One region of the Pseudovibrio sp. Ad46 genome, then DNA from elsewhere that is predicted to be linked to it. Evidence: riboswitches for the same ligand, from Rfam matches in the RefSeq annotation. Region 1 holds a riboswitch; each other region holds the start of a gene.
The links. Region 1 has a riboswitch for cobalamin ahead of PsAD46_RS24015 (energy-coupling factor ABC transporter permease). Riboswitches for the same ligand answer to the same signal wherever they lie in the genome.

Region 1 (7,998 bases):
CACCTAAAATCAAATAGCGGTTTCCCAGACAAGCAACTTCAAAACAACCGATCTGAAAACAATTTCGTGATCAGTGCCGAGCAGCACGTAATGCACGCTGCACATTCCCTATCTTCTCCCTCAAAGGTTGTAGCAATACAGGGACCAGACAGCCCTGTCTGATGACGCGGCCTTCAAGTTTTCAAGCGAGGAGAGGATCTCATGCCAAAGTTTGGACTGTCTCTTAAACTGCAAGTCCCACCATTGCAGCTCAACCAACCTCAGCAACAGGCTGCTACCAACCACCAAGCCAACAAACCAGGAGGCTTGGCAGGTAAGCAGGACGCTGTTGCGCAGCAAGTGAAAGACTTGCCTGCACCAGTATTCCGCCCAGCAGCAAACCCACCAAACTTCGAAGCAGCAAAGAACAGTGGCTGGGGGTCAGAGAACAGTGGTTGGCGAACGCTCAATATTGAGAGTCAGGACAGCTTCATCCACACCAAGCGCATTGATCCAAACGCAAAAGGTGAGTTTGCGGGTGACAAAATCCATTTAAGCATCGAGCCTAGTCAGGTACCACAAGCCTTTGATGCCATTAACACACTTCTCTTTTCGGAAGACTCTCCGGTCGATAAATGGAAAGTAACCGACATGACACGCGTGACAGAAGGCTCACGCGTACAAGTCGGTGCTCAATTTACTCTTTACCTGCGCCCAAGTGCTGAAGATTCCCAGTACACGGCGCAAGATTTGAAGAATGATAAATCCTTTGTCGAAACCATCGAGCAGAAACTCTCTCATGCAGGTATCCAACCTGGTGAACGACCAGCGTCAGACGTTGCTCCACACCATTGGGACTTTGCCAGCTATCGCAACGAAATTCGAAGCGACCGCGATGGAGGTGCTGCGCAGACAGAAGCTTTGCGGCGTGAACCTGTCTTCGAGCTGCTAACCATCTAGTAAAACAACAAAAAAGGCCCGCAAAATGCGGGCCTTAATTCTTTCAAGCAAGCTAGACTTAGCGTGTAAGTGGCTTGTACTTGATGCGGCTTGGGTCTGCAGCGTGTGCGCCCAGGCGGCGAACCTTGTCTTTTTCGTAGTCTTCAAAGTTACCTTCAAACCACTCAACGTGGCTATCACCTTCAAAGGCCAGCATGTGCGTTGCAAGACGGTCAAGGAACATACGATCGTGCGAGATAACCACGGCACAACCAGCATAGTTCTCAAGCGCATCTTCCAGAGCTGCAAGTGTTTCGGTGTCAAGATCGTTGGTCGGCTCATCGAGCAGAAGAACGTTTGCGCCTGACTTCAAAACCTTAGCAAGATGCACGCGGTTACGCTGACCACCGGAAAGATCACCAACTTTCGCCTGCTGTCCAGCACCCTTGAAGTTGAAGGAGGAGCAGTAAGCGCGTGAGTTGATCTCTTTCTTATCAAGATAGATCACTTCAGCACCTTCGGAAATCTCTTCCCAAACGGTCTTGCTGTCATCCAGTTTATCACGGGACTGATCCACATAACCAAGGTGCACACGGTCACTGACGACCACTTCACCGCCGTCTGGTTTTTCCTGACCGGACAACATCTTGAAGAGTGTTGACTTACCAGCACCGTTTGGACCGATGATACCAACAATACCACCACGTGGCAGTTTGAAGGTCAGATCATCAATCAACAAACGATCGCCAAAGCCTTTGGAAACGCCTTGAACGTCGATAACATTGTTACCCAGACGCTCACCAACAGGGATCAGGATCTGCTCAATTGAAGGCATACGCTCTTCTTGAGCAGTCAACAGCGCATCATAAGCATTGATACGCGCTTTTGACTTGGTCTGACGGCCCTTCGGCGTCATGCCCATCCATTCCTGCTCACGCTTGATAGCGCGGGAACGAGCCATGTTCTCACGGCCTTCCTGCTCCATGCGCTTAGTTTTCTGACCAAGGTAAGTGGAGTAGTTGCCTTCATAAGGAATGCCCTGACCGCGGTCGAGTTCCAGAATCCAGCCAGTCACGTTGTCAAGGAAGTAGCGATCGTGGGTAATGATCAGCACTGAACCCTTAAACTCACGCAGATGGCGTTCCAGCCAGTGCACGGTCTCAGCGTCAAGGTGGTTGGTTGGTTCGTCAAGCAGCATCAGGTCAGGCTCGGACAAGAGCAGCTGACACAACGCGATACGGCGACGCTCACCACCAGAAAGGTTATTTACAGGAGAGTCGGATGGAGGGCAGCGAAGCGCTTCCATTGCCATCTCAACCTGGCTTTCCAGATTCCACAGATCTTGCGCATCAATGATGTCCTGCAGCTGAGCACCTTCATCGGCTGTCTCATCTGAGTAGTTCATCATCAGTTCGTTATAACGATCCAGAAGTGCCTGCTTGTGCGCAACGCCTTCCATCACGTTTTCAAGGACGGTCTTGTCCTCATTCAGCTTTGGTTCCTGCGGCAGGTAGCCAACCTTGGCACCTTCTGCAGCCCATGCCTCACCGGTGTACTCTTTATCAAGACCAGCCATGATCTTCAAAAGAGTAGACTTACCTGCACCGTTTGGACCAAGGATACCGATTTTCGCATCCGGGTAGAAAGACAGGTGGATATTGTCGAGTACTTTTTTTGCACCGTAGGCCTTGGAGACCCCGTGCATGTGATAGATGAACTGGCGCGCCATGGACTGCCTGCATCTCCTGATCTGTGTAAACAATGAAATCTCTGGAGAGCACTCATAGTGGAAGCAGCGCCAAGGGGCAATCCATAACACTTCAGCGATGATCAAATCCGTCGCTTTTTCTCCTCAAACGGAGAATTTCACGACAACACCTGGTCACTTCCACGCAAGAAAAAGGGCAGCAGGTTTACACTGCCGCCCCAATAACAAACAAACTCGTGAAAACTTACGCAAGCTTCAACTGCTGAACCACTGTCAGGTTCCGAACAATCGCATTGTCTTCAACGGCCTTGAGCCCCTTCACAGCAATGAAGGTGACCAATGGCTCACACGCAACAATTGCCAGATAAGACAGAGCAAACTGCGCCCATGCCGTAAACGGCGTAGCAACGTCCCCAATCATCAACCAGAAGCCAACCATGCCGGTCACGCCAGCATAATACATCGCATCCAACTTCAGAATCTGCGCAAAGCTCACACGCTTGGTCAGTTCTTTGGACAACAGCTCACGGCCACTCAGGTAGTGAACGGCAATCAGCGGCAACATCAAAGACAAGCTGTTGACGCCAAGGTGGTACATGTCCTGCGGATCAAAAGCGAGCGCCTGAAACAGCAAGCCAATGGCAAACCCAAGCAGAACAGGGGTAAACCCGAGCGTCAGATACATCGCCATCGCACCAACGAAGTGAAGTTCTGATGCTCCAACAGACATATGGAAGCTCTGCATGAAAATGGAGAAGAAAACCGCAGCCAATAGCGTTTTCAGTGGTGTGAATGGCTCTTTCAGGAATTCGGAGATCTGCTCTTTGCAGCCCCAGACAATAACGCCAACGGCCCCTGCATTGGCAGCAATAACCTTGGCGGCGGAAACGTAACCCGGTTCAATATGCATTTAATATGCTCCTCTTCGCACCCTCCGTGCGGTCATGAGTTTATGTCGTGTCGGGCAGGTTTCCTGGCTTATGGCTTTTGCGTCCTCCGCCTTCCCAGAGATCATCTCCAGTGGCTTTTATGAAGAAGGCACCACGTAACAGTTGCGGGGGCAGCTGCGGTTCGGGCCCATCTTTGGTCATCCCTACCGCATTCCCTTTTCATCCAAGAAGCTTGGCTTCTACAGAACCCAACAGCGGGAATATCCTAAATTACAAGAGAAGACACAACTAGAAATAAGAGGTAGTTGGAATAAGCAACAATCAGAGGGATGCAACGGCCTTCGTAACCCGCCAGAGCTGCAGGCAAAAAAAGAGGCGTGTACCCGTTGGTACACGCCTTTAAGAAAGTTGACACTCCCCCATCCGAGTGCCAGCCGAAGCTGCATTTAGAAATATCAGAGTGCCCCATTTCTTCATTGATCTTCATCAAAATAAATAAAATTACCTCAGAAACATCGGATATTATTCAACATTACAAAAGCACTCAGATTTTCAATCGATTAAAACTAGAATAGATCAAATATATCTCATACAGGTTGCAACGAAAGTCTCAGTATTTTCTATTAGTTCTTGCTATAAGTTCTCTCCGAAGGTGCCTGCCACGAATATTTCCTTAGCCAATGCTCCTCAGGAGAAACCACAAAGCTCCAGGAGTTCTGCTGCTCTCCAGAATCATCAGGAGTTGAATCCGGTGTAGGAGTGGAAGTATTTTGGCTGGCAGAAATTTGGATTTTAAGCACCCCTTCACCTTTTCCAGCAAGCTTCAGCAAGCCAAGATCACTGTGAGATCGTCCAAGAAAAATCTGGGGTGCTGTTCCTATTCTCTCCCAGATAGTACGGGCAAGATCTGTAGAAGACACCGGCGCTGCGCGGGGAGTAACCTCGATAACCCGAAATCTCGGAAGTCCGTAATTCAACTCCGCCATAGTGCAATCTACTTCATGGTCTCCAAAGCTTAAAACCCAAATCTGAAAGTGATGTTCTTTCAAGAACCCCACCAACTCTTTCAGAGGCTGAAAAGCAAACTCTCTATATGTCGCGCCAACAGCCTTCGGCCCGTGTAATGACAGATGAGCACGTACGCTTTCAGAATAGTCAGCAAAGCTACCAAAACTATCGCCAGCTTCAGGTGGCATCACTGCATTGTCTGCGCCAGCCAGCGCGTCACTCCATAAAGCCCCATCGCCAACCAAAACAGCAACACGGTCATCGAGTTTCACATATTCAGGGCTCCCGGCCCGAGCCATACGCTCAATGCTTTCCACGATACCATGGCGCGCTGTGGTTGAGCTCCAACTCGGCAAGATATTATCTCGCTCTCCACCAGTTGGCTGCAAAACCGAAACCGCTGAGTATAAAAACAAGCTGGACCACTGCATCGTTCAAGACCACCTGAAAGTTGTTTCAGCAAGATGGTGAACTACAATGCACATCAATTGCCCATAAAAAATGAACTAAATGCTGTCGTGAAAAGAGAAGAGAATCATAATTGACAGCCCGTCCCTCTTTCCTCTCAACTTGAAGATAAATACGAGTATTCACGTATATAAAGAATTTCACTCAACGAAACACTTACTTACAATTTTCATAAATTTGCTTTGGAAGTGTCAGATAAACATCATATGCACCGCACTTTTCGATACTTTTTAGAATTAAACTCGGTTCATCCCTAGAATTCTTAATAAATGCGCAATAATTTCAAACAATTATGCCGAGGAATTTCCTGGGGTACCCAAATGCATTTTCGAGCCCTCTTACTTCCTGTATTGCTCCTTTTCGTTTTAATTGGTTTATCGATACACTTCATGTCAGCGTCATCGTATGCGTCGATTTTCGATCCTGCGACAGGTGGCCTTCACAATCAGCTCAATCAAGCTGAACTGCTCACTCAGCAGCAGAACCTATGGACCATATTGTCTGTTGGATTGTTCGCGCTTGGTGTTCTTGGAATACTAATTGTCTATTCCAGCCTGTTTATTCAGGAGCGTATGCGGGCGACGCGTTTTTTCAACCGTGCCCTTCTCCTCATCGCCATCAGTTCAGCAGCATGCCTGCTCATCGACACAACGCTGAACTTGCCTGATGTAACGGCACAATTAATCCTCTGGCAGTCTCAAGTGGAGTTCAGACCACAGGGGGACATCCACGCCGCTGCAATCCACGCAGCAATGGCAGCGATGATCGCAGTTCTGGCTTATCTGCCTCTATCGCATCAGCTGACACTGCGTGCGACGGTCATTCTTGCACTCTCAATCGGCGGGATCATTTACCCTGCCTACCTGAAGGGTGTCCAAGGGTTATTGCTTCATCCGATTAGCCAAAACACCGTGCTGTCAGTTGGTTTCGAGCAGATTGGCGGAGGTACCGTAGTCACATTGCTCGCAACCTTCGTAGCCTTTTCCGGCATGTTAGTGACCGGATTAAGAAACTCACCAGCGTTACCTGAGTACATTCTGCGCAACACACAAAACTACAATGTGCTGCAGATCAAAGCAGGCGCGGCGCTGATGGCCGTTGGCGGCATTGGCTTTTCTGTCGGTAACACAAGCATTTACTCCGGAGAGCTGGGCAGCGCGATCTTCAACGTTCTTGTCGCAACCGGCGTCTCGGTACTATTGGGTGTCGCCCTCGGCTTTTTCGCACCGCGCAAGGTCATGTACCCAACCATTTTGCTGAGCATGATCGGCGGCTTGTCCTCCGTTCTCGGAAATGCCCAGCATCTGACGATTGCAGGCGTCGCTCTTATTGCTCTGACGGCCTCAGCTGCTTCTATAGCAGTCGCGCGCATTATCTACGCAAGGTCTAAGACCCACAAAGTCATCATTTACTACACCAGCCTTGGCATTGGCTCTCTGATTGGCCTATTCGGCTTCACAACCGCACTACCAGCAGACCATGTGCTGGCTGGGTTCAGTCTGGATAACCTTATACTTCAGGCAGTTGGAGCTTTACTGACCATCCTTTGGGCCTTCTTGTCAGGTCTATTCCTGTTTACGGCCTTCAAATTTGCGAAGCAGTTCCGCCAAGCCGACGAAATTGATCTGAATGAAACGCCGATTGTCAGCACCATCAGCCAGATGGAGAACTTGATCGGCAAGTTGGTTTGGCATGACGCCAAGCTGGATGAGCGCTTGCCGGTACGGGACAGTGACCCACAAGAACGTCTCGCTTCGCTCTTCAACACGTTCCTCGACAAACTGCAAAGCGACGAGAAACGGCGGAAAATCAGCGAAACATCAAACAGTAAGCAGCAGGAAGAACTCAGCAAACTCGCCACATTTGCAGAAGGCGCATTTGAAGGCCTCGCCATCTCGACAGACGGAATAATCGTGGAATGTAACCACGTGCTCTACGAGCTGCTGGACTATCAGGCAGGTGAGATGCGCGGAACCAGCTTGCTGTCTCATGTCGCGCCAGACTTCCGCGAAAAAGCGCGTGAGAGCATTGTGGCCAATGAGCCAACTCCGAACGAAGTCATGCTTTTAAGCAAGTCTGGCGAGCGTATCCCAATTGAAGTTCGTGGTCGCTTGATGGAAGTGGCAGACGAGAACCTTCGTGTCTCAGCTGTACGTGATATGCGTAAGCAGAAAGAAGACGAAGCGCGCATTCTCCACCTCGCTCAGCATGACATGTTGACCGGCCTGCCGAACCGCACTTACTTCCGCGAGCGCTTCCAAAAAGCAATCAAAAACCAGGCAAACGCAGAACAAACGATCTCCGCAGTCATGCTGCTGGATCTGGATCGCTTCAAAGATATCAACGACTTATATGGCCACCCAATTGGTGACAAACTCATCCAGACAGTGGCTCGCCGCCTCAATGCATGCGTCACCCATCACGACACAGTCGCCCGTCTCGGCGGGGATGAGTTTGCGATCATTCAGGTCAATCTGAAGACAACGGCTGAAGTCGGTCTGCTGACCAACAAAATACTAGAGGTCCTGTCAAAGCCGATCCATGTTGGCAACAACATCACGGTCAGAACGAGCGCCAGCATTGGCATCGCGTTGATTCCGGACCATGGGACGGATCCGGATGAGCTGATGTCCAAGGCGGATATCGCGCTTTATGAGGCTAAAGAAGCTGGCCGAAACACCTTCGCGTTCTTCGAAGACAAGATGGAAGAGGCCATCCTGCTGAGAAGAACAATGGAAGGCGACCTGCGTAACGCATTGGAAAATGAGGAACTTCAGCTCCACTTCCAACCGCAGGCACGCTCGGACACCCGTTCCATTGTCGGCTTCGAGGCGCTTTTGCGTTGGAACCATCCGGAAAAAGGCCAAATTGGACCGAACAACTTCATCCCGGTTGCGGAGGAAAGTGGTCTGATCATTCCGATTGGCCGCTGGGTTCTGAATGAAGCCTGTGCGCAGGCTTCTCAATGGCCGGAGCGGTATCGTGTGGGGGTGAACCTCAGTCCGG
Region 2 (7,998 bases), on a different contig from region 1:
TCGCCAATTGTCATCGCGTTGAAATGCCCTGCGCGAAACCACAGCCAGAGCCCGCACAAAGCAAGCACCACCAACGGGTAGGCGAGATGTGCCCACTGCGCCAGCCCCAATCCGCCCAGCATCCAGTAAACCACAGTATGCGTCGCCCGTGGGTCTGCCAAAAAGATGAGGATATTGGCGCCTGCCATCAGCACAAAGCTCACAGCTACACCCGTCAGCACCAGACGGTCGGCACTGGTAGCGCTTGTAAACTTCGCCACCCCAATCACCAGCAGCGTTGCCCCAAGAGCACCCAGAAACGCCAGCAAAGGTACGGTGAGCATCCCCAAAAACAGCCCCGTATGCAGCAGAGCCAACACCGCCCCAAACGCGCCACCAGCTGAAATGCCGATCAAATGCGGGTCAGCTAGCGGGTTGCGGGTGACGGATTGAAGGCAAGCTCCCACGATGGAAAGCCCGGCCCCCACCATGATCGCCAGCAGCGCACGGGGCAGGCGGATCTCCCAGAGAATGCTCTCCCGCCCCAGCGACCAGCTCGGCTCAACCGTGCCCGGCACCAGTTTGTTGGCAAGAACACCCCATACAGTCTCCATGGAAATGGAAACCGCCCCAACGGAGACCGCAAGGCAGACAGAAAGAACCAGCGCAGCCAATCCCACGCAGCAAATCTGCAGCAAATGATGAGAAGAGCCCTCTTTGGGGGCTACAACAACGCCGGTTCCTTCGCTCATTGTTAGTTACCCCAGAATGCGGTTGCGAGTTTCTTGATCGCCTTGATGTTCCGTGGTCCCGGAGTTGCTTCAGCATATTCCAGCGTCACGAACCGGTCATTCTTCACCGCATCCATATCCGCAAAGGCGGGGTTGTTGAGCATGAACTCACGCTTCTGCGCAGCAGTCACTTCGCCGTAGTTGATAATCACGATCACTTCCGGGTTGGTCTCAACCACAGCCTCCCAGTTCACGCGCACCCAGCTCTTATCCAATGTATCCGTCACGTTGGTGCCGCCAGCAGCCTCAATCAGCGCGGTTGGCATCCCATAACGACCAGCAGTGAACGGAGAATCTTCACCTCCGTCATAAACAAACACACGCAGAGGTGTGTCAGCAGCCTTCAAGCCAGCTTTGAACTGCGCAAGGTCTTCGCGATAAGCCTGCACCAACGCTTCCGCCCGCTCTTCAACATCAAAGATGCGGCCAAGGTTCAAAAGATCATTGTACATGTCATCCATGGAAACCTTTGGCTTCTCGCCAATATGGATGCAGCTCTCGGTCAGCTCGTACACCTTGATACCGAACGGCTCCAGCGTCTCCGGTGTGAGCTCGCCACCAACCCTCATACCATAATTCCAACCTGCAAAAAAGAAATCCGCGTCAGCACCAATTAGGATTTCTTTGTTCGGATACTTTGGGGCAAGCTCCGGCAGCACAGCCACTTGATCCGTGAGCTCTTCATCCAGCGTCTTCCACCCAGAAATACCGGTGTAGCCCACCATGTTGTCCTGCAACTCCAGTGCCAGCATCATTTCTGTGAGGTTGGAGTCATGCGATACCGCCCGCTGCGGCACGCCATCAAATTCGACAGTGCGGTTACAGCTCTTGACGGAAACCTCTGCCAGCGCAGCGGAAGAGGAAAGCAGCGCCGCAGCCAGCGCCAAACCAAGTTTTTTCATGAAAAAGTACCCTTAAGAATGCAGATCAAATGTCAGAAGAGAGTGTTGTCGGTCCACCAGCTGTTCGCGCGTTGTGCGCACCTGAAAAGCCTTGGAAACCAAAGCGGGAGAGAGGATCTGCTCCGGCACCCCAAATCCAAGCATTTGCCCGTGGTCCAGCAACAGGATCTGGTCACACACCTCAGCTGCCATGTTCAGGTCATGCAGGCTGGTGATGATCGTCAGATCCAGCTCTTCAATGAGCTTCAGAATTTCTAGCTGATGGCGAATGTCGAGATGGTTGGTCGGCTCATCCAAAATGAGCAGCTCTGGCTCCTGCGCCAACGCCCGCGCCACCATAACCCGCTGCCGCTCTCCGCCAGAAAGCGTGCCAAACAACCGTCCGGCCAAGGCATCCAGCTGCAAAGCGCGGATCGCACGGTCCACCACCTGCCGGTCTCGTTCTCCGGAAGCTGCTAACCCACTGCGATACGGCGTGCGTCCCAGCTCCACAATCTCACGCACCCTCAGCGCAAAATCCGTCGGCTGCTCTTGCAATACCGCTGCCACCCGCTGTGCCGTGATCTTGGCGGAGAGGGACCAGATGTCATCACCGCCAACGCAAATCTGCCCGCTCATCGGCTTGTTGAACCGATAGAGCAGCCGCAACAACGTAGACTTGCCAGCCCCGTTCGCGCCAACCACGCCAAGCACTTGCCCCGCAGCCAACTCAAAACTCAACGGCTGCAACACCAACGAACTCTTCCGATCAGGCGCCCACGAAACATCGCACACAGAAACAAAAACCGCGCTCATGCCAAAGCACCCGTGCGCAGCTCAGCCTCAATCGGGCAACCAAAGGTGCCTAAATGATGAGAAACAGGATCAAGCATCGTACCAACCCACCTGAGTGAAACACTACACATCATCAATGTAACGTTATAACGTTACATTGATTGTCGAATCCTGAGGCAAAAGTCAAGCGCACACGCGCGTCAACCATCAGCGGTTCGCAAAACGACCCGGAATAAAGTTTAAGTCTTGAGGAAACAGGTAACATAACGCCCTCCGCGCAACGGCAGGGGCAAACAGAAACCGGATATGTGAGAGGCTTGCGCCAATGCAACCATTATGGCCTCCTCCGGGACGCCCCGCCCGGGTTGAAGTGAAACATAATGGCAGGTCTCCTGACTCGCGGGTCTGTGCTCAGCCAGCCTTCCCGGATCTCTCCAGTGGCATGCTTGGCGTCGCTCGCCGCTTACAGTTGCGGGGGCAGTCACGGAATTAGCGCCTGTTGGCTACACTTCACCGTGTTCCCTTTTAATCCCGAGGCCTTTCGCACCTCAGAAACCATAGGCCTGCATACTGAGTATTGAGCCCCCCAATTGCAAGCGCTTTCGAGAATAGACCTGAGGTGCTGTTGATAGCAGCTATCACCACACCAAAGTCACCCCGCACTAGATGCTGGACTTAGAACCACGTGCTCATGTGCTCCTAGCTCTTTCGCAACCCGTTCTTGGTAATCTCACCATGCATCCAGTGGGTGTCACTCTGTACGTGATCTGCGCGCACATACTTGGCCATATGTGTCGCCATGTCAGGCTCTTGGAATGCCTCGGTGGTTCGCACGACAAAGCCCTCCTGTTTGCTCAGGTTGAGCCCGTTCAGCACTCCGTCAACGCTTGCTTGAGTGAAAACGCCCCTGTGCAACACCGGAACAGGAGCGATGCCCAGCTCTGAGAAACGGTCCAGCGTCGCATCCCAACTCTGTGTGATGCCGCCAGCAATCCATGCAAAACCTAGAAAGTAAGTGGGCAACCTGTCATAAGCGACGGAATGACGGGCAAACAGATACTCACCGATGATCCGCTCATCCTCAGCAAGACACGGCGAAACACCTGCCGCAAAAGCTTTCATCCAATCACGGGATGGATGATACCCACTGTCAGGGCTACGCGCATGGCATCCACTCTGCAGGATAGTCGTGTTCTCGCCGTCCATCTTCTCGGTAAAGACGACTTCTGCAGCGCTTTCCAGAACCGCCAAATCCCGCAGGATTTTGTCGTCGCTCATTACACCGGGAGAGCTGGGTAAGTGATAGGTGCGGCCATACTTCTTCATGGATCCCGCAGCTCCTTATCTCCAAAGCGAATAAGGGAACTCCGATTTTAATTCCTATGCTCATTGAGCCAGGACACCGCCCCTTCTTCTTATCGGGTGGTGATTACAAGCTTTAACGAGCAACCACAACCACCCACCGTCTTCCCGGACAAACGCAGTGCAGATCCGGGATCCAGAGCAACACGCTCAGGCATAAGCCACGGCACAAACACCTTGCTCCCCCCCACCATCCACATCCCTGTCAAAACTACCAGTTTGACAGGGTAATAACCTCATCCCATTCTCATGCATGAAGCGCACAAGTCCTTTGTTATGGGCGGGAGGGTGGTGAATAGAATACCCTTTCGAGGGGAATAAACTCGCCTGTCTGTTTGCAGGTTTCTAGCCTCCCGCCCGCCAAAGGGTTCTCACGCCACCCTCCGTCTTCCCGGACAAGCGCAGCGTAGATCCGGGATCCAGAGCGACATGCTCAGGCATAAGCCACGACACAAACGCCTCGCTAACCCCGTCATCCACATCCTTGTAAAAACTGTCAGTTTGACAACCGTCGGTTTTCATTCCACATTCATCTGTGAGGCTTCGAAACCTCCTTTAGACAGCGGTAACCGCTCCCGTTAACTAGCGGATTTTTTGTGCCTTTTTTCTAAGGGCGCAGACCCTTTGCTATGAGCGGGAGGGCGGTGAATACAATACCTCTTTCGGGAGGGAATAAACTCGCCTGTCTGTCTACAGGTTTCGAACCTCCCGCTCGCCAGCGGGCCGTCGAAAGCCTTGTTGTCGCGCGGTTGTTCAACACCCTATAGACAGAGGGATTGAGAATGACCGACTCCGCATGTGCCTGTGGCACCACAAATACTTTCCAAAATGAAATTGACGAAGTCATCGTCGCTGTCTCGGATTTGCAAAACCTCTCGTATATTCAGCACCTCGTGCTGACAGAGAGAATGCAGCACTCCAGTGAGCGCGATGCCCTGTTCACTTTGCATCACGCCTTCCGCGATCGCCTTGAAGCACTGGAAAAAAGCTGCGGAATGTTAGAGCGAGTCGCTCATCCGCAGCCAATAAACGCAAAAAATCCGCTTCCTGATTAAGCCGTGCAGCTCTTTGCTCGCAGGCACCCTCCCAAAAACCCCATCGGTTTTCGATCAGGGAGATGCACAGGAGCAAAGAAAAAAGCCAGCCTCGTAAAAAAGGACTGGCTTAGAAAATGGCTTAATCGTGCAGCGCGCTCTACGTGATCGGTACCCCTGACCACGCAGAGCTCGTTCAACAGCACTGTGATGGGTAAATGGCACAAGTCCGTGCCACTTGCCTCCGGTACCAATGGCGAAACGCAAATCCACCCCGCATCCTCGCCAAACGGTGCCCTGCTGGTCTGCGGCAATACCACCACGCCGCAGGCCAGCGCCTCCTTAAAAATACCAGTGCCACCCACATGACGTCCACCCCCTGAAAAATCAGAGGTAACATTCCTTCTACCGCCCCACCCACTGGATCCCGCATCAAGTGCGGGACGACGGCATTGAAGCAACCGCAACAACCTCACCAATACATTATAGTTACATCAGATAATCAAAACGCAGATCTCAACGTCTCTTTTGCTCGGACTGGGTACGTGGGCTCTATGAGGCATTCACAGAGGTAAGGCGTGATTTCGATAAACTGAGCTAAGTAGTAATGGCCAGTTAATTTACTTCCCCAATAACGTGTGATATTCGCCGGTATATTACCTATGGGGAAGTGTTATGAAAAAGCAATTGTTCGCTTTATGCGCTGCTTCTATGTTGATTGCTGGCTGTTCTAGCAGTGGAAGTAATAGTGTAGAAGTCCGCGCTCGAAAGGCTGCCAACCTTTCTATCTGGAAAACCCGTCAGGAGGTTCGCTTTGCAGGGAAGCCATTTGAGGTGGCCGTTGCAAAAGATAAAGCCTTTTCATTTGTTGCTCCAAAAGGCTCAGGATTTCCTTATTCGCCTGCTGAGGTTGAAGGCGTTGCACGCGCTGTAACTGGATGTAAAGCAGAATTTGGGGCAGGAATACTGGCTTTTGTTGGTGGCTTCTCAAAGAAGTCGGATCTGCGAGAGATTCAATCTAAATACTCAGGCTTTGATTATTGGCGTGTGGATCTCAAATGTTAAAAATATTGAAAGCGGTGAGCCTAACTGTTCCATTTATTATGATTGCAGGACTCGTTGGGTGTTCTAATCAATCTCGACCAGCCTTTGAAGATGTGGTGGACCGCGAGATAGTATTTCCTGAGTACCCGAGTAGTGGTTGGACTTATTTAAGTTTCTCTCAGGCTCATGGATATCAGGTCAACTATCTTGGCAAAAATGGTCGTGCTTGGTTATGGTATCCGGGGAACTCAGTGGTAGTCCCGGAGGAATGGAAGCGTGATACTGTTGCAGGACAACAAGCTGTTTGTTGGCGGCATCCAGCGAAGAGCTATAACCCAGTAACGAAGCGATATGGTGGGTCTTTTGCATGCCAGTCGCTGGCATTGTCGCAACGAAGAATCATCGCAAGACTAAAGGGTGATCCTTTCGCGCTTTCTTCTGACAAAATTCCTTATCGGCTCTCGAAGTGTTCCGCACCTAAAGAGTTTGACTTCAATCGTGACCAGTTTCGATGCTGATTAGCGATTGAGCTCTGTGTTTCTGGCTGCAGGTTGGTTTAGGTAAGCGCAAATAATCCAGCACAACTTGTTGCCAACTCACCCCAAATCAAACCGCTTACAAATCCGGTCTACCGGTGTCCCATCAGCCAGCGGCACGGCTTCCAGCACTTTGTAGTCTTTGAAGCCGCGGGAGGTGTAGTAGGCGAGGCCGCCGGTGTTGTCGGCGCGGATGGTGGCGGTGATGGTGACGAGGCCTTTGCCTTCCAGATTGGCAAGTGTCGCTTTGAACAGCGCACTGCCAATGCCGCTCTTGTGCAAACCCGGTTTCACAAAGGTGCCGATATCAATCCAGTCAGCGGGGATATCTCCGTAATGGCTGGCGATTTGAAAGCCAAGCGGCTCGCCGCTCTCACGATCAATCGCGCAAACAGTGCTCTCCAGAATATCCGCTTCAAGAAACCACTCGATGAACTCACCTTTGTTCAACGGCTTCTCAAGCGCAGTTGTCCCCCCGGCCTCAATAATCCGGTTGAGCAGGGCGAGCAGTTCATCCACATCATTGCGCTGGGTTTTGCGGATGAAAAACTGGGTTGGTTTGGCGGAAGACGTGTTCATTTTCAAAAATCCTGTTCAACGCAATAAATACGCAAATCTTTCAAATCAACGCACATAGCAACGCAAACGACTTATGCGACGGAAATACCCGCACAAGCACAGAGCAAGAAACCTGCTAAAACTTTGTTCTTGCTCGCAAAGCCTGCGCCAGCGTGCCCTCGTCAAGGTAGTCCAATTCCCCACCAACCGGCACGCCATGGGCAAGACGGGTCACTTTCACATTCTCAAATCGCGCAAGCTGGTCCGTAATGAAATGTGCAGTGGTCTGTCCTTCAACGGTCGCGTTCACAGCGAGGATAACTTCGCTCACCACACCGCCTTCAATCCGCTCAACCAGCTTGGAAATGTTGAGGTCATCCGGCCCGATCCCATCCAGCGGAGACAGGGTGCCACCGAGGACATGATAATGCGCGCTGACAGCGGATGCCCGCTCCAGCGCCCAAAGGTCAGAGACGTCCTCAACCACCACAATGGTTGCTCCATCCCGGCGCGGATCAGAGCATATGGTGCAAGGATCACTGGTGTCGACGGTGCCACATTCAGAGCAGATGCCAACCTGATCAACCGCCACGCCCATGGCTTCTGCCAGCGGGATAAGCAGTTGATCTTTCTTCTGAACCAGATGCAAAGCAGCACGTCTGGCCGAGCGCGGGCCGAGGCCGGGCAGCTTGGACAGCAGCTGTATCAGGCGTTCAATTTCGGGACCAGCAACCCTGCGTGTACTCATCTAAAATCTATGCTCTCTGCGAGAAAGAAAAGGCACCCGCAAAGCAGTTTTGCGAGACAATGCCAGATAAACTATGCCCGCCTGAAGAGGCGGGCAAGAGGGAATAAATCCGTTTCAGGTCTACCGCCAAATCTGCGCAGGGCCGCGGTGATTTGGCAACAGATAGCCTTGAAGATATTAAGAGCCGAACGGGAGTTTCATGCCAGCTGGCAGACCCATGCCGGACATCATGTCCTGCGTACGCTCCTGCACCAAAGCCTCGCCTTTTCC
Region 3 (7,998 bases), on a different contig from region 1:
GCGGTGGACTTGCCTTTCCCCTTGCCGGTATGGACGATCAGCAGTCCCTTCTCAATGGTCTTAGTCGCCATGATCTTATCGCGTGCAGCCTTCTTCTTACGCATCTTTTCAGCGTGGCGTGCGTCCAGATCTTCTTCACTCATGTCAGCCTTGGTAACCATTCTTATTCCCCTCCATCCATGAGCGCGCGTCGCAGCTCTATTAAGTCCTCAAAGGCGCTGTTTCGTTTCGGCACCCACATATCTCGTTGAATGATCTCTAAAAATCGCTCTGTCATTTCCAAAAGCGCTGCAGAGTTCTTCTCTGCAATAAAGTCCCGCACCTCATCATCATAAAGATATGCATCATAGAGCTGATCAAAATGATGGTTAGAGACTGCATTGGTCGTCGCCCCAAAAGCAAAGAGATAGTCGACCGTGGCCGCCATCTCAAAAGCACCTTTATACCCGTGGCGCATCACACCTGCGATCCATTTTGGATTGGCAGCTCTTCCCCTGACAACCCGCCCAATTTCCTCAGAAAGCGTGCGAATGACAGGGCGTTCAGGGCGCGAATGATCGTTGTGGTAGACGTGCGGAGCATCGCCTTTGAGCGTTTCAACAGTTGCGGCCAGACCGCCCTCAAACTGATAATAGTCATCAGAATCAAGGAGATCGTGTTCCCTGTTGTCCTGATTGTGAACCACTGCATCAGCATGGGTGAGCCGGGTTACCAGATCGTCCCTGGCTTGCTCGCCTTCTTGCGAACGGCCATAGGCATAGCCGCCCCATTCAAGGAAGCTCTCCGCAAAATCCGCGCGTTTATCCCACAGCTTCTCGTCAATCAGCGCCTGCAGGCCAGCGCCGTAAGCCCCTGGTTTACTGCCGAAAATCCGGGTGGAAGACCGCTTTCGCGCCTGTCCTTCCTCAACGCCCTTGGCCAATAATTCCCCAAACTCAGTTTGGTACCGCGCCGCCAGAGGATTGGCATCATCAGGTTCATCAAGATCGCAAATCGCAGCAACGGCAGCGTCAAACAAATGTATGAGTTGTGGGAACGCATCTCGAAAAAAGCCGGAAATTCTGAGGGTTACGTCAACACGAGGGCGCTGAAGCTCGGAAAGTGGAACAATCTCGAATCCTGTCACGCGTCCAGAGGTGTTTTCCCAGACAGGACGAGCCCCAATCAAGGCCAGCGCCTGTGCGATATCATCCCCGCCGGTGCGCATATTTGCGGTTCCCCAGCAGCTCATGGCGATGCTTTGCAGCCACTCGCCGTGCTCCTGAAAATGCCGCATAATCAACGCGCTAGCGCTTCTCTCACCAAGCTTCCAGGCGACCTTTGTAGGAACTGAGCGAACGTCAACAGAATAAAAGTTACGCCCGGTTGGCAGCACATCAGGGCGACCACGCGACGGCGCACCCGATGGTCCGGGGGGGACAAACCGTCCGGCCAAGGAGGATAACACCCCGTCCACCTCAGCAGCGCCAGAGGCATCAACTGAGCGCGCAATCTCTTGTTCCAATGCCTCCAACACAGCGCAAGTCGCTGTAAACGCAGCCGGAACCACCCGCTCACCAGAAACATATGCCAGCGCCAGCGCCTCCAACCGCTCAACCGTATCCCCGCAGCTGCGCCACGGCGCATCAACAAGCTCCTGCAAAAGCACAGGCCGTTCACCAGCCCACGCCTGCTCAAAGGCACAATCCAGTGGATCAAACTCCACCAGATTCAAATCCTCAGCAAGTGCGCGTAACAAACTGTTCTCGTGAGGTTTTTCACCACGCGGCACGCGCAGCAAAGCCACCAGCAATTCGGCCCGTTGCTCTCCTGTTGGTGACTGCCCCAGAATGTGCAGCCCATCGCGGATTTGTAACTCTTTCAGGTCACACAAGTAGGCATCGAGCCGTGCCAAACGCGTGTCCTCATCCATCTGCGATGTGAGGCCGATGTCTTTGTCCATACCTTCACGCGCAGCAACGCCAAGTATCTCTTTTCCAAGCGCTTTCAGGCGGCGATGGTCCACCCCTGCGGCGATGTAATACTCATCCAGCAACGCCTCCAGCTCCAGCGCAGAGCCGTGGCTCTCAGCACGGGCCAGCGGAGGGGTAAGATGATCAATGATCACCGAGGATAACCGCCGTTTCGCCTGCGATCCCTCTCCGGGGTCGTTGACGATGAAAGGATAGATATTCGGTACAGGCCCAATTACGGCTTCAGGATAGCAAGCCTCTGATAAGGCTAATGCTTTTCCGGGAAGCCATTCCAGATTTCCATGTTTGCCAAGGTGAATAAGTGCGTCTGCCTCAAAGCTGTCGCGCAGCCACATGTACCAGGCAAGGTAATGATGCGGCGGAACAAGCGCCGGATCGTGATAAGTCTCTTTAGGATCAATATTATAGCCGCGAGCAGGCTGAATGCCGACGGTCACATTGCCGTAAGTCTTAAGCGCCAGCTGGAAAGAGCCGTCCACAATATGCGGATCGTCCTCCGGCGCCCCCCAGCGTTCCTCAATCCCCTCTCGCACTGCCAAAGGCAGCTGAGAAAACAACTGCTTATAACGAGCAAGCGCAAACACTTCCCCGCCTTTGCGTTGGTTTGCGTTCCTAAGGGAGTTGGTAGGACCAGCCAGCAGGTCGTCTATCAACGCCTCAGAAGATTTCGGCGCATTCTCAGCAACCCCATAACCTTCTGTTTTCATGGCGCAAAGAAGGTGCGCGCAAGAGGCAGGCGTGTCCAGCCCAACCCCGTTTGCTATACGCCCATCCTTGTTGGGATAGTTTGCGAGGATTATGCCGACTTTGCGTTGATTTGCGTTTTTGTGTTTCAGCTGCGCCCAATTGGCCGCCAACGCTGCCACAAACTCAATCCGGTCCGGTTTTGGTACAAAGCGAACAAGCGAACATTGGGTCCTGACATCACGCCCACCTTCCTCCTTAAACGAGATCGCCCGCGTCAAAAGACGACCATCAATTTCAGGAAGCACCACATGCATGGCAAGGTCACGCGGGGATAAGCCCTGATCACTCTCGGCCCAGCCTTCTTCCGAGGAAGACGACAGAACGATCTGCAGAACACATGCACCTGGATTGTCCAGCACCGTGCCGGAATGAACAGCACCCGCACTCGACAACGCAAAGGCTGTGGCATTCAAAACCACATCTGGCGGGCACTGCTCAAACACGCTGGAAACAACACCAGCGCATTCCGCTTGTTTCAGGCTCGCCACATAAAGCACCAGCGGGTTTATCCCCTGTGCCTCAAGCGCATGGCATAATGCCTGCACTGGCTCAATTGCACCGCTCTGGTACAGCGCCCGATAAAACACAATGGCCGCAACCGGACGGCTTGGGTCTTTCCAGCTCGCCCGCACATCATCTAAGGAGGGAAGCGAATGCCCTTGCAGCACCAGCCCGGCCCGCGGCAACGCCATTGGCTCCGATGGTGCCTCGACAGGCAACTCAACATTCTGCGCGGCATATAGCAAAGCGTTAGAAAGGTTCTCCGCCCCGCCCTCAATCAGATAGCGCCACAACATCTGCGCAACAGACAAAGGCACGGTGGAGCGCTTCGCCAGCTCTTCATCCCACTTGTCGTCACCGGGCAGAAGAACCAGCTTCACCCCGTCAGCGCGGGCAGCTGCTTCCAGCCGCTCAACGCCGTAACGCCAGTATTCAACACCGCCCAAAAGGCGCACCACAACAAGCTTGGAGTCCTGAATGGTCTGCTCAACATAAAGATCAACAGAGTACGGATGCGACAGCGCCAGAAAACTGGCAAGACGAAGAGAGTAGCCCTCATGCTGGGCATGCGCCGCCGCAAGCCCGGCAAGCTCTGTGTCTGCTGCGCTTAAAAACACAACATCCGCAGGCGCCTGCTCAAGGTCGACGGCCTCTTCTCCATCATCCAATCGGCGTGATTGCCCGACAAGTACGTGCATCAGGCCTGAACCAACTCAAATTCACTCAGCGCAGCCTGCACACTGTGCTTGTCCAGCCCCGCAAGGCCGATCACAACAAGTTTGGAGTGGCTTTCACTGCCAGCCGCAAACCAGGCCTCCACACGCGGCCCAACCGCCTGCACTAGCACCGGCGCGGTTTTGCCCTCAACCACCACACTGCCCTTAATGCGCAACACACCAGAAACCTTCATGGCCGCTCCCACCTGAGCCTTCACCTCATCAATTGAGACGAACCGGCGGGTTGGCAGTACAAAACTCTCAAAATCATCATGAGAATGATCGTGATGATGGTGGTCGTGGTCGTGGTCGTGGTCGTGGTCCTGGTCCTGGTCCTGGTCCTGGTCCTGGTCCTGAGCATGCTGCGCTTCATGGTGAGAAAGGCGCAAGTCCATATCATCTTCTGCACCAGCATCCCGCCCAAGCAAAACATCCAGCGCCAGCTCGCCATGAGAGGCAGAAACAATCTCAACCCCATCGCGAACACGGCCACGGATCGTCTGCTTCACCGCCGCCAGCTCTGCCTCGCTCAAAAGGTCCGCTTTGGAAAGCACAACAAGGTCAGCACAGGTCAGCTGATCCGCAAACAGCTCTTCCACCGGGCTTTCATGGTCCAGCGCATCATCCGCCGCCCGCTGCGCATCAACAGCCTCTTCATCGCAGGCTACTTTGCCAGCGGCAACAGCCGGTGCGTCTACCACGGTCACCACACTGTCAACGGTCACACGTGGCTTGACAGAAGGCCAGTTGAACGCACGCACCAACGGCTGTGGCAGAGCAAGGCCAGAGGTTTCAATCACAACCACATCCGGCACCTGCTCGCGCTCCAGAAGCATCTCCATGGTCGGCAGAAAATCATCAGCTACCGTGCAGCAAATGCAGCCGTTGGCCAGCTCCACCACTTCATCAGCAGAACAGTCCGGGTCAGCACAGCCATTCACCAGTGAGCCATCAAAACCCATCTCGCCGAATTCATTGACGATCAGCGCAATGCGCTTGTTCTGTGCCTTCATCAGCAGGTTGCGTACCAGCGTGGTTTTTCCGGCACCCAGAAAACCAGTGATAATGACAGCAGGGATTTTTTTAGAAGGTGCAGCAAAAGAAACAGTCATAGGGAAATCTCCGGTAAAACAGCAGGCTTCAGCTGCAAAGGCTGCCCAGCAGCCACAAACATCACAAAATGGCAGAGGTCGGCGATACGCTGGTTCAGGCGGCCAGCTTCATCTCGAAAGGCGCGGGCCATGGCGTTTTCAGGCACAATGCCCATGCCCACTTCATTGCCAACAAACACGACAGGGCACGGCAAAGAGCTAAGAACCGCCTCAAGCCGTTCAAGCTCCACGGTCCAGTCCCGCGACCCGTGCATAAGGTTGGAAAGCCAAAGTGTCAGGCAATCAACGAGGATCGCACGATCGTTGCTGGCATGCGTTTCCAGCACGCGCACAAGCTCCAGCGGCTCCTCAACAGTGTCCCAAAGGTCGCCCCGCTGCATCTTATGATGCGCGATACGCTCCTCCATTTCACCGTCAAAGGCCTGGCCTGTCGCGATATAAGTCGGGCGTCGCCCGCTGCTTATAACCAGCTTTTCCGCATATGCGCTTTTCCCGGAACGAGCTCCACCCGTAACCAAGCAATGGCGAACACGAAGGTCGCCTCTCTGTTCAGCCATCTGGGTTAGCTGGTCAGTAAGCGCAAAGAAGCCGGGGCTTCAATCAAAGAATATGAAAGTACAGCAACTGTCTCGCACGGAGACAGGAAAATATGCGTCATGAGCACCTCTCGCCGTCCACCCGACAGCAGTCCTATGTCAAATCATATCTCCAGCCGGTCTCCTGGCTTGCGGCTCAACCGACCATAGCCCCTTCCCAGCCCTTAAAAGGCCAGTGGGATTTTCGCTAAGGTCTCACCGCTCACAGTTGCGGGGGCAGCTGCGGCTTGTCTCCATAATATATGGAACCGCATTCCCGTTTAATCTTGTCATTCCAAAGCCTGAGCCGGAACAAAAAGAAACTGGAGTTCTGGCCTTAAGTGTGGGGCGCAATCAGCTCTCCTGTCAATTGTCTTTGTGAGGATTCCAACATCACCGGAAAATCAAACCCGCAAAATCCGCGGTTTTTGGAGATTTCTGGCTAACCCCCTTGGATATCTCAATAAAAAAATAGAGAAACTGTCCACAAATCGAAAAATACGCAAAAAACGACTTGGCAAACACAACATGCCTCTGTAAAAGCCTCCTCACGCAAACGGCGAGGCAAACTCGCAAGGGTGTCATGATCCCCGGTAGCTCAGTGGTAGAGCAAGCGGCTGTTAACCGCTTGGTCGCTGGTTCGAATCCGGCCCGGGGAGCCATCCTTTTTCGTTTGCAGCCATACGGCAAGATCATCGTGATCCCCGGTAGCTCAGTGGTAGAGCAAGCGGCTGTTAACCGCTTGGTCGCTGGTTCGAATCCGGCCCGGGGAGCCACTTCTTTTATCGATCAAAGCCAATGGCAACATAGTATGATCCCCGGTAGCTCAGTGGTAGAGCAAGCGGCTGTTAACCGCTTGGTCGCTGGTTCGAATCCGGCCCGGGGAGCCATACTTTTCTCTTTATCCTCCCCTTCCTCTTAAACAGCTCTTCTCTTCACAAAACACGTGCGTGTGCGTCTATCCAGAAAACAAGAAAAATGATGGGTAGAAAACCATGTTCACGCGAAGCGAAGGCGCAGCACTATCAAGTGCCGCTGGCCGAAGACATAAAGTCCATTTGGGTAGAACTCTCTTCCGCACAAAAGCGGAGGCGTTCCATTTTGCGCTAAAACTCACCCTGATCCTGCATATGGCCACCCACTGACCCAGCTCTGGCTCCTTCAATTTTTAGGGAGTTCATAAGTCTGGAGAGCTGTGCATATCAGCAACGAGCTCAAATACCGCCCGACAGCCCTTGGCACCCACAAAAAATTGGCCGAAATGAAGCGCTGTTCTTTCAAAAGCTTAGCTCATGCGGAAAAATACTAGATTTTTTTGCCATATGTACAAACTGCGATCTACATCACAGTTCTATCCAAATCATATAGCAAATCAACACAATGAAAATTTTACATAATAGCATTTAAATAACCTGAAAGTATAAATACGCGAAACATAATTTATATACAATTATTATGGCATAGATACTCTAAGTAAATGCGTATACCTCTAATATATCTAGTGCATATTATCATAATCACTACTAAGTGATGACTAGTGAAGTGCACATAATAAGGCGCCCCCTCTGGGAAAGTTGCTGCGTAAAAGTCAGGGAGCCATAAATGAGTAGTCTGTTGCCATCCTGCGGTCTGCCGCAAACCTTCAAGTTGCATCTCACAAGATCAGGGTTTCTTGCCGCCTGCATCGCTGCGCCACTCGCTTTGGCTGCGCCTTCGCACGCAGAAACGCCACCTGCCTCCTCGCCTGCCACAACATCCGGCCCTCAGCTCATCGAAAAATCCGATAATGGCAACACCTACGCCATGCCAGAGGACTATCTGGCCGTCACAGTTGCTCCGCCCTCCAAAACACCCTACGCCGATCCATTAGAGAGTGATTTGTCCATCTGGGTTGGTGAGGTGGAAATTGAGGGCCGCAAGACCCTGTGGGTCGAGTTGATCGATACCCACGGCGAGGTCATCTACAATTCCGAGGTCCAGCAAAACGAGACGCATCTGTTGCCAGATGGCAGAGCCATCGCCGTCACCGTGATGCAACCTGCCACTCACAACAAAGCACTGCAGTCTGCCAGCCTGAAGAAAGACCAGTCCCGCGTGCCAACTGATGAGCGCTTTGTGATCACCCGCAAGGAAGCTTTTGCTCCGGCATTGGATACGCAGGTGAACCTGCTGGAAGTGCAGCCCGTCCCAAAGGAAGTCCATAACTCCTTCATGCTGCGCGCAGGTGAGAACGGTGAGATCCTCTGGAAAGCCACCAAGGATGCCATCACCTGGCTGGAAAGCAGGTCCTGACAGAGACGGAACAGCGCGCAAATCGATACTCTCTCAAATCGCATTTAGCGCACTCATTCGAAAGCCACGCACCCCGTGAGCA

Region 2: another riboswitch for cobalamin. It lies ahead of PsAD46_RS02730 (ABC transporter ATP-binding protein); the one in region 1 lies ahead of PsAD46_RS24015 (energy-coupling factor ABC transporter permease).
Region 3: another riboswitch for cobalamin. It lies ahead of cobU (bifunctional adenosylcobinamide kinase/adenosylcobinamide-phosphate guanylyltransferase); the one in region 1 lies ahead of PsAD46_RS24015 (energy-coupling factor ABC transporter permease).

The regions. Positions count from the first base shown of each region.
Region 1 covers NZ_LMCG01000080.1:140,443-148,440, forward strand. The annotation lists gene PsAD46_RS24005 (hypothetical protein) at 202-939, shown strand; gene ettA (energy-dependent translational throttle protein EttA) at 998-2,647, opposite strand; gene PsAD46_RS24015 (energy-coupling factor ABC transporter permease) at 2,871-3,536, opposite strand; cobalamin riboswitch at 3,572-3,783, opposite strand; gene PsAD46_RS24025 (hypothetical protein) at 4,140-4,955, opposite strand; gene PsAD46_RS24030 (EAL domain-containing protein) at 5,382-7,998, shown strand, end outside.
Region 2 covers NZ_LMCG01000005.1:255,706-263,703, forward strand. The annotation lists gene PsAD46_RS02720 (iron ABC transporter permease) at 1-731, opposite strand, end outside; gene PsAD46_RS02725 (ABC transporter substrate-binding protein) at 734-1,672, opposite strand; gene PsAD46_RS02730 (ABC transporter ATP-binding protein) at 1,685-2,467, opposite strand; cobalamin riboswitch at 2,811-3,021, opposite strand; gene PsAD46_RS02735 (RNA ligase family protein) at 3,146-3,772, opposite strand; gene PsAD46_RS02740 (hypothetical protein) at 4,591-4,863, shown strand; gene PsAD46_RS02750 (hypothetical protein) at 5,518-5,907, shown strand; gene PsAD46_RS27830 (hypothetical protein) at 5,901-6,404, shown strand; gene PsAD46_RS02755 (GNAT family N-acetyltransferase) at 6,483-7,001, opposite strand; gene recR (recombination mediator RecR) at 7,117-7,728, opposite strand; gene PsAD46_RS02765 (YbaB/EbfC family nucleoid-associated protein) at 7,906-7,998, opposite strand, start outside.
Region 3 covers NZ_LMCG01000071.1:225,294-233,291, forward strand. The annotation lists gene cobO (cob(I)yrinic acid a,c-diamide adenosyltransferase) at 1-161, opposite strand, end outside; gene cobN (cobaltochelatase subunit CobN) at 164-3,919, opposite strand; gene cobW (cobalamin biosynthesis protein CobW) at 3,919-5,049, opposite strand; gene cobU (bifunctional adenosylcobinamide kinase/adenosylcobinamide-phosphate guanylyltransferase) at 5,046-5,606, opposite strand; cobalamin riboswitch at 5,742-5,951, opposite strand; tRNA gene PsAD46_RS19585 (tRNA-Asn) at 6,212-6,286, shown strand; tRNA gene PsAD46_RS19590 (tRNA-Asn) at 6,326-6,400, shown strand; tRNA gene PsAD46_RS19595 (tRNA-Asn) at 6,440-6,514, shown strand; gene PsAD46_RS19600 (hypothetical protein) at 7,227-7,916, shown strand.